4 regions of the Aquamicrobium sp. NLF2-7 genome follow, and region 4 is predicted to be linked to each of the others. Evidence: predicted binding sites of a transcription regulator. Region 4 holds the regulator's gene; each other region holds the start of a gene.
The links. Region 4 encodes LexA, which represses DNA repair genes until DNA is damaged. Its sites were predicted from a motif close to TGTTCNNNNTGTGTTCNG; they were not measured.
Positions count from the first base shown of each region.

Region 1: a site for LexA is predicted at 1,354-1,371, ahead of recA (recombinase RecA). Genes of this name have one in related genera too.
Region 2: a site for LexA is predicted at 1,122-1,139, ahead of MIC97_RS10700 (putative DNA modification/repair radical SAM protein). Genes of this name have one in related genera too.
Region 3: a site for LexA is predicted at 1,128-1,145, ahead of MIC97_RS22570 (damage-inducible protein). Genes of this name have one in related genera too.

Region 1 is NZ_JAKSED010000001.1:152,287-154,486, forward strand. It holds gene MIC97_RS00705 (SUF system Fe-S cluster assembly protein) at 1-341, shown strand, start outside; gene sufA (Fe-S cluster assembly scaffold SufA) at 478-864, shown strand; gene MIC97_RS00715 (TfoX/Sxy family protein) at 874-1,212, shown strand; gene recA (recombinase RecA) at 1,431-2,200, shown strand, end outside.
Region 2 is NZ_JAKSED010000001.1:2,156,669-2,158,868, forward strand. It holds gene MIC97_RS10700 (putative DNA modification/repair radical SAM protein) at 1-1,116, opposite strand, end outside; gene MIC97_RS10705 (YkvA family protein) at 1,302-1,694, shown strand; gene MIC97_RS10710 (AarF/UbiB family protein) at 1,699-2,200, shown strand, end outside.
Region 3 is NZ_JAKSED010000006.1:104,449-106,648, reverse strand. It holds gene MIC97_RS22575 (hypothetical protein) at 403-804, opposite strand; gene MIC97_RS22570 (damage-inducible protein) at 1,194-1,955, shown strand; gene MIC97_RS22565 (DNA polymerase Y family protein) at 1,870-2,200, shown strand, end outside.
Region 4 is NZ_JAKSED010000001.1:636,035-638,234, reverse strand. It holds gene MIC97_RS03185 (ComEC/Rec2 family competence protein) at 1-188, shown strand, start outside; gene lexA (transcriptional repressor LexA) at 525-1,244, opposite strand; gene glp (gephyrin-like molybdotransferase Glp) at 1,356-2,200, opposite strand, start outside.

The DNA.
Region 1 (2,200 bases), 480 kb from region 4:
GAACCGGGCCGGTTTCGACCATTCCCGAGGAAGAACTGGCGCGCCTGACCGACGACATCATTTCCGCGCTGAAGACCGTCTATGATCCGGAAATTCCTGCGGATATCTATGAGCTGGGTCTCGTCTACCGCATCGACATCGAGGACGATCGCACCGTGAAGATCGACATGACGCTGACCGCCCCGGGCTGTCCTGTGGCCGGCGAGATGCCGGGCTGGGTGCAGAATGCGGTGGGGGCGGTGGAAGGCGTTTCCGGCGTCGAGGTCAACATGACCTTCGATCCGCCATGGACGCCCGACCGCATGTCGGAAGAAGCCCAGATCGCCGTCGGCTGGTACTGAGGACCGACGCCGCACTTGCTTGCTACTGCTTGGCAGGAGCCGCTCTTGCAGAGCCTTCCAAATTCCCCCATCTTCAGGGGGAGATATGAAATCATTCCGGCAGGCCTTTAACCTGCATGGCATGGAGAAGACTGAGATGGCACGTTTTTCCATCATGAAGCTGACCGACAAGGCGGCGGAGCGGGTTCGCGAAATCATCGGTGCGCGTGATGGCGCGCACGGCATCCGGCTCGGCGTGAAGAAGGGCGGTTGCGCCGGCATGGAGTACACCATCGATCTGGTCACCGAACCTGATCCGAAGGACGACCACGTCGAGCATCAGGGCGCACATGTGTATGTCGCGCCGGAAGCGGCACTGTTTCTGCTCGGTACCGAGATGGATTTCGAGGTCACCACGCTGCGCACGGGCTTCGTGTTCCGCAATCCCAATCAGTCTTCCGCCTGCGGCTGTGGCGAATCGGTGGAACTGAAACCAGCCGACCTGAAGGCGCTGGCCGAGGCCCGGGCGACAGCCGAGGCCTGATTTCCCTCCATGGACAACGGGCGCATCGAAGAGCTTTTCGAAGGGCTTGGTCCCGTCACCATACGCCGCCTGTTTGGCGGCAAGGGCATCTACCATCGCGGCGTCATCATTGCCATCGTCCTGCAAGGGGAGCTGATGCTCAAGGCGGATGCGATAAGCGCTCCCGATTTTGTTTCTGCGGGCGCGCGCCAATGGACCTATGCCGGAAAAGGCAGGGAGGTGGCCATGCCCTACTGGACCACTCCCGATGCCGCGTTCGACGATCCGGACGAAATGGCGGCGTGGGCGCGCAAGGCGTATGATGCGGGTTTACGGGCGACAGCTCAGCAAGCCCGGCAGGAAGGCTGAACGGAACCGGAGGCGATTCGGGCGGCCGGAAATTTTCTCCGGGTGTTCGTATTCCCGTTAAACCGGTCCGGTATCGTGGACAAAATGGGAACTTTTGTAGAATTCCAAAATAAAACAATTGGTTAATCCCTCTTGCAAAAATGGAACAAAGAGGGTACAAAAATCTGAGCGGTCAGCGAATTGTCCGTCTGTCATTGACGACCAAAAGGTACTGTATCATGGCTCAGAATTCATTGCGGCTTGTAGAGGACAATTCGGTGGACAAATCAAAGGCTCTGGACGCTGCGCTGTCGCAGATCGAGCGGGCTTTCGGCAAGGGCTCGATCATGCGCCTTGGCGCAAACGAGCAGGTGGTCGAGATAGAAACGGTTTCGACCGGTTCTCTCGGTCTCGATATTGCGCTGGGTGTTGGCGGTCTGCCGCGCGGGCGCATCATCGAGGTCTATGGCCCTGAAAGCTCGGGCAAGACGACGCTGGCTCTCCATACGGTTGCGGAAGCGCAGAAGAAGGGCGGCATCTGCGCCTTTGTCGATGCCGAGCACGCGCTGGACCCGGTCTATGCCCGCAAGCTGGGTGTCGACCTTGAAAACCTCCTGATCTCGCAGCCGGACACCGGCGAGCAGGCGCTGGAAATCTGCGACACGCTGGTGCGCTCCGGTGCAATCGACGTTCTGGTGGTGGACTCGGTGGCGGCATTAACGCCGCGCGCCGAAATCGAAGGTGAGATGGGCGACTCGCTGCCTGGTCTTCAGGCTCGCCTGATGAGCCAGGCGCTGCGCAAGCTGACGGCTTCGATCTCGCGCTCCAACACCATGGTCATCTTCATCAACCAGATCCGTATGAAGATCGGCGTCATGTTCGGTTCGCCCGAAACGACCACCGGCGGCAATGCGCTCAAGTTCTATGCGTCGGTACGCCTCGATATCCGCCGTATCGGCTCGGTCAAGGATCGCGACGAGGTGGTCGGCAACCAGACTCGCGTCAAGGT
Region 2 (2,200 bases), 1.5 Mb from region 4:
CAGCGACACCTTCAGCCGGCCGAGATCTTCAAGCCGCACACGGCGATGGCGGCGCGCGGCAATGAGCGCATCCACCGTGCGCACCCCGAACCCCGGCACCCTCAGCAGCATTTCCCGCCCCGCCCGGTTGACGTCGACCGGGAAGCGATCGCGATGCGCCAGCGCCCAGGCGAGCTTCGGATCGATGTCGAGATCGAGCATGCCGTCGCTCCTCGCCGCGGTGATCTCGGCCACCTCGAAACCGTAGAAGCGATAGAGCCAGTCGGCCTGATAGAGCCGGTGCTCGCGCATCAAAGGCGGCTTCTTGGGCGGCAGGCGCGACGAGGCGTCGGGGATCGGGCTGAACGCCGAGTAATAGACCCGCTTCAGCCCGTAGCTGCCGTAAAGGCCGGCACTGCTGGCGAGAATGGTGGAATCGTCGGCGCCATCGGCACCGACGATCATCTGCGTCGACTGTCCCGCCGGCGCGAATTTCCGGCGCGGGCGGCCGCCCAGCGTCCGGTCTGCGGCATCCTCGATGCCAAGGCGCACATCCGCCATGGCGCGGCGAATGACGGCGGTCTGCTTTTCCGGCGCAAGCTCGGTCATGCCGGTTTCCGTCGGCAGCTCGATATTGATGGAAAGCCGGTCGGCATAGAGCCCCGCCTCCTCGACAAGGACCGGCGACGCCTCGGGAATCGTCTTGAGGTGAATGTAGCCGTTGAAATTGTGAACCGTGCGCAGGTCACGCGCCACGCACACCATCTGCTCCATCGTATGGTCGGAAGAGCGGATGATGCCGGAGGACAGGAACAGGCCTTCGATATAGTTGCGCCGGTAGAACTCCAGCGTCAGCCACACCACCTCCTGCGGCGTGAAGCGCGCCCGCTCGACATTACTGGACGAGCGGTTGATGCAATAGGCGCAGTCGTAGATGCAGAAATTGGTCAGCAGGATCTTGAGCAGCGAGATGCAGCGCCCGTCCGGCGCATAGGCGTGGCATATGCCCGAGCCTCCGGCCGATCCCAGCCCGCCCGCCCGAGAATCCCGGCGCTGGCCGCCGGACGATGCGCAGGAGGCGTCATATTTGGCGGCGTCGGAAAGAATGGCGAGACGTTGCTGCAGCGTTCTCTTCATGATTTTGTTCACTATATGTTCCATATCGGTCCCGTCAAGGCCGACTGCGGAAAACAGGCCGGGCCGATGTCGGGATTCCGTTTCCAGATAGGGCTGTCCGTGGCGCCGGCAAGACCGCGCTGCAAAACCTTGAGCATCGCGTGAAGACGCCTATCTTATTCCGTCTCGGCTTGGAGGGTTTCTGATTGGCTGTTTTCGGCATTCTCAAGCGGCGCTTTCTTGCATTCCGCCGCGACGCCGTGGTGCTCTGGTATGCGTTTCGCGATCCGCGCACGCCACGCTGGCTGCGGTTCGCCAGCCTTGCCACGGGATTGTACCTGCTCAATCCGATCGACCTGATCCCCTTCACCATCCCGCTGCTCGGCGTCGTCGACGATCTGATCATCGTGCCGGCGGCTGTCGGCTTCATATCGAAGCGGCTTCCGGCCGCAGTCCATCAGGAAGCCGGCGAAAAAGCCGACCGCTGGATCGCGCGCTGGTTCAAACGTCCGCTGCTGGCGGCGGCGGTCATTCTGGGCATTCTCGTCGTCATCTGGGCGGTTCTGCTCTACCTCATCTATCGCTGGCTTGCGGGGTAGCGCGATGACCGTTCTCGAAACCACCTTCGCCGCCGCCCGCGACCACAAACGCATCGCCGAGATCGCCACCGTTCTGGTGCGCTTCGGCGTCGACGACATCGCCATCAGACTTGGCCTCGGCGGCCTCCTGCCGAAACGGCGCACGCGCAGATCGCATGCGGACTCCGAAAGTCTGTCGCAGCCGGAGCGGCTGCGGCTTGCCATCGAATCGCTCGGGCCGACCTTCATCAAGCTCGGACAGATCCTGTCGACACGCGCAGATCTTCTGTCGCCGGAGTGGATCACCGAGCTGGAGAAGCTGCAAAGCCAGGTCGCGCCCGAGCCGTGGAAGGCGATCCGGGCGCAGGTGGAGGAAGACCTCGGCGCACCGCCCGACACCGTCTTCCTGAGCTTCTCACACACGGCGCTCGCCGCCGGCTCCATCGCGCAGGTCCACCGCGCCACGCTGCAGGACGGCACCGATGTCGTCGTCAAGGTGCGGCGGGCGGGGCTGCGGCCACTCGTCG
Region 3 (2,200 bases), on a different contig from region 4:
CTCCAACAGGGTTACGAAAGCTGCAAACCTCCGGATCAAATTTGCTTTCAGCGGAATTTTTGACCACGAATTGGGTCCGTTGGCTGGTGTTATCACCGTTTGGCCATGCGGTTTGTTGAGGTCTCACGCCATCGCGGATCAGGAGGTGATGTGCAAGGCCAGAGCGTGGCGGCCTGAATGCTAAGGTTTCCATTATCGGCGTGTGTCACGCATGGCCGTGGTCCGCGCACGGATCATCCAGAGGACGTGGCTTGCCGCCAACAGCGCCAAGGCGACTACCGGAATCAGCGGATGCGGCCCAATGGACAGCCCGCCGATCGCAGCTGAAGCCAAGGTATGTACGAGCAGCAGGCTATTGGCCGCGACGAACAGCCAGGTGATGCTCCTCTCCGGCGCCTGCCGTTAGGTAAGCGCCATAGCGGCGACGAAGGCGCCGCCCACCAGCATGCCGGCAGCAATGACGTCGAGGACGAGGCTCGCCGTAAGGGGCGCCCCGGCGTTGAACGCGGACAGCCGCTCGTGGAAACCGGTCAGGGAGTTTGCCCAGAGGAGCACGATCGCGGCCAGCGCGATGGAGACGATGAGATAGGGCCCATGCGTCAGCCGGCGCACCACGTCGCGAAACCAGGGCGTGCGCGAAAGAACGAACAGCACGGCATAGGCCGCAATGAGCGGTGGCACGAGAAAGAGCATGCCGGGAAGACCGGCAATGAAGCTCGGCACGAGCACCGCGACGAAGGTGATGCCGGCCAGGGCATAGGCCGCGACAAATCGACGTGTGGTGGTCTGTCCGGTGGCGCGCACCCTTCGCTCTCCACTATCCGTTTACGCTCAATTGCCCTCCGGTCTTGGAAGAGGGCAATCAATCGCATTCGAACAGCAGCGTAGCCTATTTCAAAGCTGTCGGTCGGATCAACACCGGCGTTCATTCGCGCGACGTGCTATGACGCCTCGCGGCACGTTGCCCCTCGTTCAATTTTTCCAGATACGCCGCACTCAGCTTCGTTCGCCTCGTATCCATATGCGAATCAATGACAATCGTCAGTTGCTGCGTCGTTGATTGCCGCCAAGTCCCCATCCGCACCAGAAGGACTCCCATGGAAGCTCGATTGACTCATTCTTGGAAACGGAACAAATAATGAACATAACGGCGCCCCGGCGCATTGAAAAGCCATTTGGAGACCCTTTTCGCCATGCAAAGCCGCGTGGACAGGCCTGCTATTGCCGAACTTCGGGAGCGCATCGCGCATCTCGAGCGCGGTTCCGGCCGTGTACGCGAAATTCTGCCTTTCGGCGTCCCCGAGATCGACCGAAGACTGCCGGGAGGAGGGTTGGGGCTAGGGGCGCTGCATGAGGTGGCCGGCGGCGGCAATGGCGCCATTGATGGTGCGGCGGCGGCGCTCTTTGCTGCCGGGATCGCCGCCCGGACAAAAGGGAAAGTGCTCTGGATCGTGACGCGGGCGGACCTTTTTGCGCCGGCGCTCGCGCAGGCGGGTCTTGCGCCTGATCGCGTCCTACATGCCGAAGTCAGCGACGAGAAATCGGTATTGGCCTGTTTCGAGGAAGGCCTGCGTTATCGCGGTCTCGGCGCCGTAGTCGCCGAAACGGCGCATCTGTCGATGACGGCCTCGCGGCGCTTGCAGCTCGCCGCCGAAGGCGCCGGAACCATCGGTCTCGCCATACGCCGCTGGCGGCGGCAGAGCGAAGCGGGCGATTTCGGGCAGCCGACGGCAAGTTCCACGCGCTGGCGCGTATCGGTATTGCCCTCCGATCCCCTGCCGGTTCCCGGTCTTGGCCGCGCACGCTGGCTGCTTGAGCTGATCCGGGCCAGGGCTGGAGAAAGTGCGGATTTTGAAGTGGAGGCTTGCGATGCCAAGGGTCATATCGCTCTTCCTTCCGAGGTGGCCTACCGACCGCCTCAGAAGGAAGTCGGGCGACGCATCGCCTCCGCCTGAGGCGCCGCTCGTCCTTGCCGGCCGGCTGGGCCGGCGTAGATCGGTCACTGCGCTCGACGCTAATGCTCAGACGCTTGGTGTCAGCATCGGCATGGCCGTCGCCAAGGCCCAGGCGCTCGTGCCGGGGCTCGTGGTGCTCGACGCCGATCCCGCAGCCGACAGGGAAGGGCTCGACAGGCTGGCGCTCTGGGCGCTGCAGCGGATCTCGCCGGTTGTCGCCGCTGATCCGCCGGACGGGCTCGTAA
Region 4 (2,200 bases):
CAGCCGGAAATTCATCACCAATCATCGGAGAGCCGCAGGTGCGCTTCGCCATCGAAGGGGATTATCGGCCATGGCACACCCAGCGCCGATATTCGCGGGAAGCACGTGGCTTGCCGCCTTATGAGAGAAAAGTCGCCGCAGTACCTGCGGAAACGCCTGTTCTCTCCGCCCCGGACAAGATCGAATAAGCGATAAAGACAGGGCGTATCCGGAACGGTTTCCGCATCGTAAGGCAGGTCTGCTTCTGCGGGTTGATCAAATGCAGATCCAGTTACGCAGGAAAATCGACCATCGTGACAGATAGTTCGATAGGCCGCTCGCCTACGCAGCCAAAATCTGCTCACCGATCGTACAGGCCGTAAAGTGCCCTTCAGCTATCTTCGATCAACGTTTTGAGAGCGCTCAAACAGCGACCTCAATATTTCGATCATTTCCTCAGGATGTTGTTTTAAGATGCTGATAAACAATGTCCCTCAGAACGGATGGAAGGCAAAAAATCCGGTTCGCTCCGTTTCATTTCCGGATCAGTAACGGCGGATCAATCCGACCAGCCTGCCTTGTACCTTGACGCGGTCGGGTCCGAAAATCCGGGTTTCGTAAGCCGGATTGGCGGCTTCAAGCGCGATGGAGGCGCCTTTGCGACGGAACCGCTTCAGGGTTGCTTCTTCCTCGTCGACGAGTGCCACGACTATATCGCCCGGGGTGGCTGTATCGCCGTTGCGGATGATGACGGTATCGCCATCGAAAATGCCGGCTTCGATCATGGAGTCGCCCCGAACTTCGAGGGCATAATGCTCGCCGCCCGACAGCATTTCCGGCGGCACCGAAATGGAATGTGTCTTGTGCTGGATCGCATCGATCGGAACACCCGCAGCGATCCGCCCCATCACGGGGATGGAAACCGCCGAGGCGCTGTCATCCTCGTTGCTGGCGACCTGCGGCTTGCGAACATCCTTTGCCGGCTGCCCGAGGCTTCCCTGAATGACGCTGGGTGAAAATTTTCGCGCACTGTTCAGACCGGGGGCAATGGAATCTGGCAGGCGCAGCACTTCCAGCGCACGCGCACGATTGGGCAGGCGACGGATAAACCCACGTTCTTCCAGTGCGGTGATCAGGCGATGGATGCCCGACTTCGAGGCAAGGTCCAGCGCTTCCTTCATTTCGTCGAAAGAGGGCGGAATGCCACTCTCCTTCAACCGCTCATGGATAAAGAGAAGCAATTCATGTTGCTTGCGCGTCAGCATAGGTTCCCCCGGCAGCGGCGAATCCAGAATCGGAAAACAAACCCGGAACAAACACTATATGTTCCAGTTGTGTTCCGCAACCGCTTAAAATCAGAACGACCGGGGACAGCTTCAGCCGATCATCATCAACTGGCAGGGATCGCCGATTTCCGATGCCGGCTGGAATGGGGCGCGTATGACCAGTCCCCCTGATGCGGCCATGGTGCGCAGCATGGATGAATCCTGCACACCGAAGGGCGTGGCAATCAGCTGGCCGTCGCGTTCCTCAATGGCTGCACGGACAAAGTCCTGCCGATGGTCGTTGGCTGAAACCGGTGCCCCGAGCATCGCTGTCCTGATGTCCTGACGGAAAGGCCGGCCGCCAAGGCGTGCGAGCAGAGGTTTCAGGAAAAGCTGCGAGCAGACGAGGCTCGCCACGGGATTTCCGGGCAGGCCCAGACATCTGATGTTGTCCATTCTGCCGAACATCAGCGGCTTGCCGGGCCGCATGGCGATCCGCCAGAAGTCGAGCGTCATGCCCTCGCGCGTCAGAACCTTGTGAACGAGATCGTGATCGCCGACGGAGGCTCCGCCAGATGTGACGATGACGTTCGCACCGGCCGCAACAGCCTGTTTCACGAGCGCCGAGATTGCATCCTCGCGATCTGGCGCGATGCCGAGATCGATAACATCGGCGCCCACGGCGCGGGCCGCGGCTGCGATGCCATAGCTGTTGGATGAAATGATCTGACCCGGTCCCAGTTCGCTTCCCGGCAGGCGCAGTTCGTCGCCGGTGGCGATGATGGCGACCAGTGGCCGTCTGACGACCGTGAGGCGCGCGTGATTGGCCGAAGCGGCGAGCGAAAGCGCGCTGGCGCGCATCAGATGGCCTTTTTCGACGAGAAGGTCGCCAATCGTGAAATCCAGACCGGCGCGCCGCACATTGCGACCGGCAGCGGTCGGCTCGCGCAGGCGAA